2 regions of the Acidovorax sp. ST3 genome follow, and region 1 is predicted to be linked to the other one. Evidence: riboswitches for the same ligand, from Rfam matches in the RefSeq annotation. Region 1 holds a riboswitch; the other holds the start of a gene.

Region 1 (4,495 bases):
CCCCCGGCCCGGCCATGAAGGGTTCACACCAGCCAATCGGCCGCCCGGTGATGGGAATGACTACCAGGCCCGCCGCCTTCAGGTCAGCCAGCGCCTGCAGCGCGTCGGGCGTGATGGCGCCTTCGGTGGTCAGGGTGTCGTCGATGTCGGTGAACACGCCCACCAGGTCGCGGCGGGCCACTGTTGGCCAGAGATCCAGAGGTTGCATGCGGGCTCAACCGGCCTTCTGCAGTGCCAACCCCGCATGCTCACGCAGCGGATGGAAGTGGATCTTGGGAAACCGCTCCTGCGCCAACCGCACGTCGTACGGCGAGGTGCACAGGTACGCCAGCGTGTCCGCCGCGTCGTGCGCCAGGCGCAGCGGGTAGGCATCGGTAAAGGCGCGCAGGTCGGCCGCGTTGTCGGCGGTGATCCAGCGGGCGCCCGTGTACTGACAGCCTTCCAGGCGCACGTCGGCGTCGTACTCAGCCTTCAGGCGGTGCTGCACCACTTCAAACTGAAGCTGGCCCACGGCGCCCAGCAGCATGTTGCCGCCGGCGTCGGGCTTGAAGACCTGGATCGCGCCTTCTTCGCCCAGCTGGGCCAGGCCTTGCTGGAGCTGCTTGGTGCGCAGCGGGTTCTTGAGGACCACGGTCATGAACATTTCGGGCGCGAAGAAGGGCAGGCCGGTGAACTGCAGGTTGGCGCCGTCGGTGATGGTGTCGCCCAGCTGCACGCCGCCGTGGGTGGTGAAGCCAATGATGTCGCCCGCGTAGGCTTCTTCGACGGCCTCGCGGCGCTGGGACATGAAGGTCACCACCGATGTGGGGCGCAGCTCCTTGCCGGTGCGCTGTACCTTGAGCTTCATGCCCGGCGTGTACTTGCCGCTGGCCACGCGTACGAAGGCGATGCGGTCGCGGTGGTTGGCGTCCATGTTGGCCTGCACCTTGAACACCACGCCGGAGAAACCTTCGTCCTCGGGCTGGATGGTCTTGACGACGGGCTGTTTGTTCACCTCCAGCGTGCTCACGCGCGGGCCGGGCGGCGGGGCCATGTCCACCAGGGCGTCCAGCACTTCCATCACCCCGAAGTTGTTCACGCCGGAGCCGAAGAACACGGGGGTCAGTTTGCCGGCCAGGAAGGCTTCATGGTCCCAGGCGGGCGATGCACCGGTAGCCAGCTCCATGCTGTCCATGGCGGCGTCGAACTCTGCGCCGAAGCGGGCGCGCAGGGTGTCCACATCGGTGAGCGGGATGGATTCGAAGTCCTGCGGGCGACGTTCGCTGCCGGATTCGAACACCGTCATCGTCTTGGTGCGCAAGTTGATGATGCCGCCAAAGCTCTTGCCCTGGCCCACGGGCCAGGTCATGGGGCAGCAGGGCATGCCCAGTTCGCGCTCGACCTCGTCCATGATGTCCAGCGGGTCGCGCACCTCGCGGTCCATCTTGTTGACGAAGGTGATGATGGGCGTGTCGCGCTGGCGGCAGACCTCGATCAGGCGGCGGGTTTGTGCTTCCACACCGTTGGCGGCGTCGATCACCATCAGCGCCGAGTCCACGGCGGTGAGCACGCGGTAGGTGTCTTCCGAGAAGTCCTTGTGGCCGGGCGTGTCGAGCAGGTTGATCACATGCTCGCGGTACAGCATCTGCATGACCGAGCTGGCTACCGAGATGCCGCGCTGCTTTTCGATTTCCATCCAGTCGGAGGTGGCATGGCGGCTGGCCTTTCGGCCCTTGACGGCACCCGCGATCTGGATCGCGCCCGAGAACAGCAGCAGCTTTTCCGTCAGCGTCGTTTTACCGGCGTCGGGGTGGGAAATGATGGCAAAGGTGCGGCGGCGCCGGGTTTCTGGGGCGTAGGACACAGGGGTTCCTGAATGGGATGGGTGCGGGGCAGAGCGCCCTGCGCAAGAAATCTTCGGGCCGGGACCTGCATGGGTCGCAGGGGCGGCAGTCGCGGGATTTTACTGTTCCGTGCAAGGTCCGGGATGAATTCACCCCCTCGGGCATGGCGCCGGGAATGCACTTGCTTTTATAATCCGCCGATCCGAGGAGCGTTGCAGCGTCCCCAGCACAGGCGGGGCGTGAGGCTCGGAGTCATCTAGCAACGACGCTCATCCACTTCGCGTGCGGTGAGGCGTATCGACCATCCCCTTCGCGCAGTGGCTTTTCAAACATGCTTTGGAGCACACCATCATGAACGCACGCGTCAACGCCCCGGTCAACACCGACTGCATCATTGCCGACATCGGCCTGGCCGAATGGGGCCGCAAAGAGATCCGCATCGCCGAAACCGAAATGCCCGGCCTGATGGCCATCCGCGAAGAATTCGCGGCCAAGCAGCCGCTCAAGGGCGCACGCATTACCGGCTCGCTGCACATGACCATCCAGACGGCGGTGCTGATCGAGACCCTGCAGGCGCTGGGAGCCCAAGTGCGCTGGGCCTCGTGCAACATCTTCTCCACGCAAGACCACGCCGCCGCCGCGATTGCTGCCGCTGGCACGCCTGTGTTCGCCATCAAGGGCGAAACCCTGGCCGAATACTGGGACTACACCCACCGCATCTTTGACTTCGGCGCGGCCGGCACCGACGGCGAAGGCCCCAACCTGATCCTGGACGACGGTGGCGATGCCACGCTGCTGATGCACCTGGGCAAGCGCGCCGAAAAGGACGCGTCCCTCATCGCCAACCCCACCAGCGAGGAAGAAACCTGCCTGTTCGCTTCCATCAAGGCCAAGCTGGCGCAAGACCCGACCTGGTACAGCCGCAAGAGCGCCCAGATCATCGGCGTGACCGAAGAAACCACCACTGGCGTGCACCGCCTGAAGGAAATGTCGGCCAAGGGCTCGCTGATGTTCCGCGCGATCAACGTGAACGACTCGGTGACCAAGTCCAAGTTCGACAATCTGTACGGTTGCCGAGAGTCGCTGGTGGACGGCATCAAGCGCGCCACGGACGTGATGATCGCCGGCAAGGTGGCTGTGGTCGCGGGCTACGGCGACGTGGGCAAGGGCAGCGCCCAGGCCCTGCGCGCCCTGAGCGCCCAGGTGTGGGTGACCGAGATCGACCCCATCAATGCCCTGCAGGCCGCAATGGAAGGCTACAAGGTCGTGACCATGGAATACGCGGCCGACAAGGCCGACATCTTTGTGACCACCACCGGCAACAAGGACGTGATCCGCCACGAGCACATGCTGGCCATGAAAGACCAGGCCATCGTCTGCAACATCGGCCACTTTGACAACGAAATCCAGGTCGCCACGCTCGAGCAGTACCAGTGGGAAGAGATCAAGCCCCAGGTGGACCATGTGATCTTCCCGGACGGCAAGCGCATCATCCTGCTGGCCAAGGGCCGTCTGGTGAACCTGGGCTGCGGCACGGGCCACCCCAGCTTCGTGATGTCGTCGAGCTTTGCCAACCAGACCATTGCCCAGATCGAGCTGTTCACTCACAGCGACTACTACGAAAACGGCAAGGTCTACGTGCTGCCCAAGCACCTGGACGAAAAGGTGGCGCGCCTGCACCTCAAGAAGGTGGGCGCCATGCTGACCGAGCTGACCGACGAACAGGCCGCCTACATCGGCGTGCCCAAGCAAGGCCCCTACAAGCCTGACACCTACCGCTACTGATCCCGGTGCGCGCGCCCTGGCGACAGGGCGCGCGCACGGTGGTGTGGCGCCGTGATGCTGAGCAATGCTTGATTGCTCATAAATTGATAGCTGCTGGCGCATGATTCACTAGCGCTACCAGCCGATTTGACTCAAAAAGGATGGGCGCGATGCGCGCAGATGTGTTTTTGGTGGAGCGTGGCCATGCCGCCACGCGCTCGCAGGCGCAGCGCCTGATCGCTTCGGGGGTGGAGTGGCGCTTGACGCCCTTGTCGCCCTGGAACAAGGTGGCCAAGAACGGGGATGACGTCCCGTCCGTGGCCGAGGTAAGGCTGCTGGACGATGCCGAGGCCAAATACATCTCCCGTGGCGGGCTCAAGCTCGAAGGCGCCTTGCAGGCCACGGGCCTGGACGTGACGGGCCTGCGCTGCCTGGATGTGGGGCAGAGCACCGGTGGCTTCACGGACTGCCTGTTGCAACATGGCGCGGCCCAGGTGGTGGGTGTGGATGTGGGGCATGGCCAGTTGCATGAGCGCCTGCGTGACGATGTGCGCGTGGTGGGCGTGGAAGGGATCAATGCCCGCGCCATGACAGCCGAGTCGCTGCTCGAAGGCTGTGAAGCGGCCTTGTCCGAAGAGCTGGTGCAAGACCATGAAGACAACGACACCCAGCCGGTCGCTCCTTACAGCTGGATGCGCAATGGCGGTCTGGTCGATGAAGAATACGACGACAGCGACGATGCCAAAGAGCAAGACGTGGAAGCCTTCAAAGCCGAGCGCGCCGCCAAGGCCCGCGCGCGGGCCGAGGGCACTTTACCGGTGGTGCGCCAGCGCCGAGAGGGGCGAGAGGATGTGCAGGTCACGCCCGTGTTTGACCTGGTGACGGGCGACCTGTCGTTCATCTCGCTC
Region 2 (4,495 bases), on a different contig from region 1:
GCCCATCGGCAAACACACGCGTGGCTTCCACGCCCACGATCTCGTCGGTGAGGATGGCGGGGTACGGGCCGGCCAGGTCCCAGGTCTGGAAGAACGGGCCCCAGTCGATGTACTTGGCCAGCTCGGCCAGGTCAAAGTTCTTAAACACGCGGCGGCCCAGCGCACGGGGCACGGCGGGCTGGTAGGCCGACCAGTCCACGGGTGTCTTGTTGGCGCGGATCTTGGCCAGGGGCCACAGGGGTGTGGCCTTTTTGTTGGCGTGCTGGGTGCGCACCTTGTCGTAGTCGGCGTTCAGCTCATCCACGTAGCTCTGCACGCCGTCGCCCAGCAGGCTTTGCGCCACGCTCACGCTGCGCGAGGCGTCGGGCACGTAGACCACGGGGCCTTCGTAATGCGGCGCGATCTTGACGGCGGTGTGCACGCGGCTGGTGGTGGCGCCACCAATCAGCAGCGGGATCTTCTTGACGCGGAAGTGCTCGTCTTTCTGCATCTCGCCGGCCACGTATTGCATCTCTTCGAGGCTGGGGGTGATGAGGCCCGACAGGCCCACGATGTCCGCCCCCTCGACTTTGGCCTTGGCCAGGATCTCGTGGCAGGGCACCATCACGCCCATGTTCACCACCTCGAAGTTGTTGCACTGGAGCACGACGGTGACGATGTTCTTGCCGATGTCGTGCACGTCGCCCTTGACGGTGGCAATGACGATCTTGCCCTTGCTGCGCACGTCGCGGCCGGCCAGCTCGTCCTGGCGCTTTTCTTCCTCGATGTAGGGAATCAGGTGGGCCACGGCCTGCTTCATCACGCGCGCGCTTTTCACCACCTGCGGCAGGAACATCTTGCCCGCGCCGAACAGGTCGCCCACCACGTTCATGCCGTCCATGAGCGGGCCTTCGATGACATGCAGCGGGCGGCCGCCCTTGGCCAGGATCTCGCGGTAAGCCTCTTCGGTGTCTTCGGTGATGAAGTCGGTGATGCCATGCACCAACGCGTGCGACAGGCGCTCGCCCACCGTCTTGGGGTGTTCGGGCGTGCCGCGCCATTCGAGCTTCTTGCTCTCGTCCTTGGCGCCGCTCTTGGCGGTTTCGGCAATCTCGACCAGGCGCTCGCCAGCGTCGGGGCGGCGGTTGAGCACCACGTCTTCCACGCGCTCGCGCAGCACGGGCTCCAGGTCGTCGTACACGCCCACCATGCCGGCGTTGACGATGCCCATGTCCATGCCGGCCTTGATGGCGTGGTACAGGAACACGGTATGGATGGCCTCGCGCACCGGGTCGTTGCCACGGAAGCTGAACGACACGTTGGACACACCACCCGAGACCTTGGCGCCCGGCAGGTTCTGCTTGATCCAGCGCGTGGCCTCGATGAAATCGACCGCGTAGTTGTTGTGCTCTTCAATGCCGGTGGCCACTGCAAAGATGTTGGGGTCGAAGATGATGTCCTCGGGCGGGAAGCCCACCTCATCCACCAGCACGCGGTAGGCGCGTTCGCAGATCTCGATCTTGCGGGCGTAGGTGTCGGCCTGGCCCACTTCGTCAAACGCCATCACCACGGCGGCAGCGCCGTAGCGCTTCACGAGGCGCGCCTCGTGCTTGAACTTCTCCACGCCCTCTTTCATGCTGATGGAGTTGACGATGCCCTTGCCCTGGATGCAGCGCAGGCCCGCTTCGATCACGTCCCACTTGGAGCTATCGACCATGATGGGCACGCGGGCGATGTCGGGCTCGGACGCGATGAGCTGCAGAAACCGCACCATGGCGGCCTTGCTGTCGAGCATGGCCTCGTCCATGTTGATATCGATGACCTGCGCGCCGTTTTCCACCTGCTGGCGCGCCACGGCCAGGGCTTCTTCGTACTGGCCGTTCAAAATCATGCGCGCAAACGCCTTGGAGCCGGTGACGTTGGTGCGCTCGCCGATGTTGACGAACAGCGTGCCCTCGCCAATGGAGACGGGCTCCAGGCCGGACAGCTTCATGGGGGGCAGGGACGGGGCAGACGCAGACATAGGACTCACCTGTGCAAAAAGGCAGATAACAGGTGAGCGTCGTTGCACAAAGAGAACATCCCAAGCCTGGCGCGCCGGTGAACGGCCCGTTGCAACGCTCCTTGGGATGGACTGCATTTTACCGGCTTGGCAGCGCAGGCTTGCGCGGACAGCCGCGAGGGCTGGTCGCCTGGAATCGGGCGGTCCGCCAAACCCAACGGGGTTATTCGACCTGTGCTGGCTACACTGTCCCCTTCAAGAAACTATGCAGGGGATAGTTATGAATCGCGCAACCGCATGCTCAGTATTGGCGAGCGCCATGCTTTTGGCCGCTTGCGGCGGAGGCAGCGACCGTGCACCGCCACAGCCCACGCACACCACGGCGGAAGGCATATGGACGGGCACTTCGCCCGTAGGTAGCTTGGCCGGCCCCGCCGCGAGCGTGTTGGTGCTGGAGAACGGCGATACCTGGGGCCTCGTTGGCTTGGGATCGCCGCTCTCCGCGCTGCGAGGCACGATGTCTTCTGTGGACGGCAAAATCAGCGGTTCCGATGTGCCCGCAGCACCCGGTACCAGCTACAGCGGCACCTATACGCCACGCGACAGCATCGATGCGCGTCTGGGGTTTTCCAACTTTGTGGGCCACTACGTAAGCAGCTATGACCAGCGCGCATCACTACCCGCGTTCGCTGGCGGTCGCTGGGCCTCCGGCAAAGGGGGACTTGCGTCCCCATGGTTCGTCACCCTCTCTGATTCCGGCACTCTGCGCGTCATCCCTGCGCTGAAGTGCGTGGGCAACGGTAGCCTCAAGCCGCGCACGAGCGGGAAAAACGTGTTTGACCTGCAAGTGAGTTTTTCAGGCGAGGGCTGCTCCGACGCCACCCTGTTCCGGAGCGAGTCGCCCCGCATGTCGGGGGCGGCTTGGCATGACGGCACCCACCTGATTTTGATGGGGTTGACGCCCGAGCCGGACCCCGTATCCCAGCGCCATGGCGAGCTGGCCGTCGCGGTCGACACATCGGAAATCACACCGGGGCCCACGCCCACACCACCGCCTCCAGCCCAACCGTTGGCGAATCCCACAGGACTGTGGACCGGTACGTTGCCGACGGGACGCACGCTGACCCTGTTGGTGTTGGAAGATGGGGATACCTGGGGCCACTACCGCCGCCCCGACGGCTCGCTGGCGGGGGGCTTCGTGCTGCACGGAGCCACATCGTGGGCTGATGGCAAACTCAGCGGAACGGGCATCGAGGCCGACATCCTGGAAGGCAGCTACAGCGGCACCTACACCCCGAACGGCCGCATGCAAATGCAACTCCAAGAAGGCGCGTTCGTAGGCGCGTACTCCAGCGCGTTGAACCAGGCCCCGTCGCTCGCGGCCATCGCGGGCAGGTACCAGGGGCGGCTGTCCCTCCACGTATCCGACTCGGGGGACATGACCCTGGCCACCATCGGTTGTACTGGCACGGGCAAGGCCACCCCACGCGCGGGTAGCAAGAACGTCTTTGACTTCACCACCAACATCGGCCTGTGCTATGGGAACACGGATTTGATGGGCGCAAGGACGGGCGTGATGTACTACGACAACGGGACGTTGACGCTCATGGCGCGGGGTTCCGGTCCCCAACCTAAGGGCATGGTGCTGGTGGTTACACGAGCGCCTTGAGCGAAGCCGGCGCCCGGTGCGCCAGGCGGCTTCGCATCAAGCCTTCGCAGACGCTGGCAGGCCGAACAGGCGGTCAAAACCCCAGTTGAAGACAAACGTGTAGATCAGGAAGAACACGATCAGCCCGAGGTCCATCACAAACGCGTGCCACAGGCTCACGCCAAACCACCAGGCAAACAGCGGCACCAGCGTGAAGACCAGGCCGCCCTCGAACCCGATGGCGTGTGCCACGCGCCGCGCCACGCTGCGCCCGCGCACGGGCTGGCGCGCCTCCCAGCGCTCGAACGCCCAGTTGAAGACGATGTTCCAGACGATGGCGATCGCCGAGGCCGCCACCGCCACCACGCTCGAATGCCCAGCGCCCTGGCCCGTGAGCAGCGCCAGGCCCAACGTGGCGGCGCCAATGGCGATCAGCTCGTACAGGGTCACATAGATCAGGCGGCGCTTGACGCCTTGCAGGCCAAAAAGGGTCGGTGTCTTGTCCATGGCCTGTACTTTATATTCGCCAAACTGACACATAAAGTCAGCTTGTTTCAGTTTTATTGATAGATCAAACCACCATGGCCTTCAACTCCGACAGCGTGCAGGTGTTTCTGACCGTGCTCGACCACGGCTCGTTCTCGGCCGCCGCGCGGGCGTTGTCGCGTGTGCCGTCGGCCGTGAGCATGACCATTGCCCACCTGGAGGCCGAACTGGATGTGCAGCTGTTTGACCGCAGCGGCCGCGAGCCCCGCCCCACCGCCGCCGCCCGCGCGCTGGAGCCCCAGGCCCGGCTGCTGGCGGGGCAGTTGCAGCAGCTCAACGCCCAGGCGCTGGCGCTGACCCAGGGGCTGGAGGAGCGGCTC

Evidence for each region. Region 1 has a riboswitch for S-adenosylhomocysteine ahead of ahcY (adenosylhomocysteinase). Riboswitches for the same ligand answer to the same signal wherever they lie in the genome.
Region 2: linked by a shared signal. The riboswitch ahead of metH (methionine synthase) and the one ahead of ahcY (adenosylhomocysteinase) in region 1 are both predicted to bind S-adenosylhomocysteine.

Annotation. Positions count from the first base shown of each region.
Region 1 covers NZ_QKVP01000003.1:687,176-691,670, reverse strand. Annotated here, with positions in the region: gene DNK89_RS12390 (HAD-IIB family hydrolase) at 1-208, opposite strand, end outside; gene DNK89_RS12385 (peptide chain release factor 3) at 215-1,843, opposite strand; S-adenosyl-L-homocysteine riboswitch at 2,022-2,101, shown strand; gene ahcY (adenosylhomocysteinase) at 2,175-3,608, shown strand; gene DNK89_RS12375 (TlyA family RNA methyltransferase) at 3,758-4,495, shown strand, end outside.
Region 2 covers NZ_QKVP01000004.1:171,603-176,097, forward strand. Annotated here, with positions in the region: gene metH (methionine synthase) at 1-1,972, opposite strand, end outside; S-adenosyl-L-homocysteine riboswitch at 2,030-2,111, opposite strand; gene DNK89_RS13490 (hypothetical protein) at 2,301-3,650, shown strand; gene DNK89_RS13495 (PACE efflux transporter) at 3,687-4,136, opposite strand; gene DNK89_RS13500 (LysR family transcriptional regulator) at 4,211-4,495, shown strand, end outside.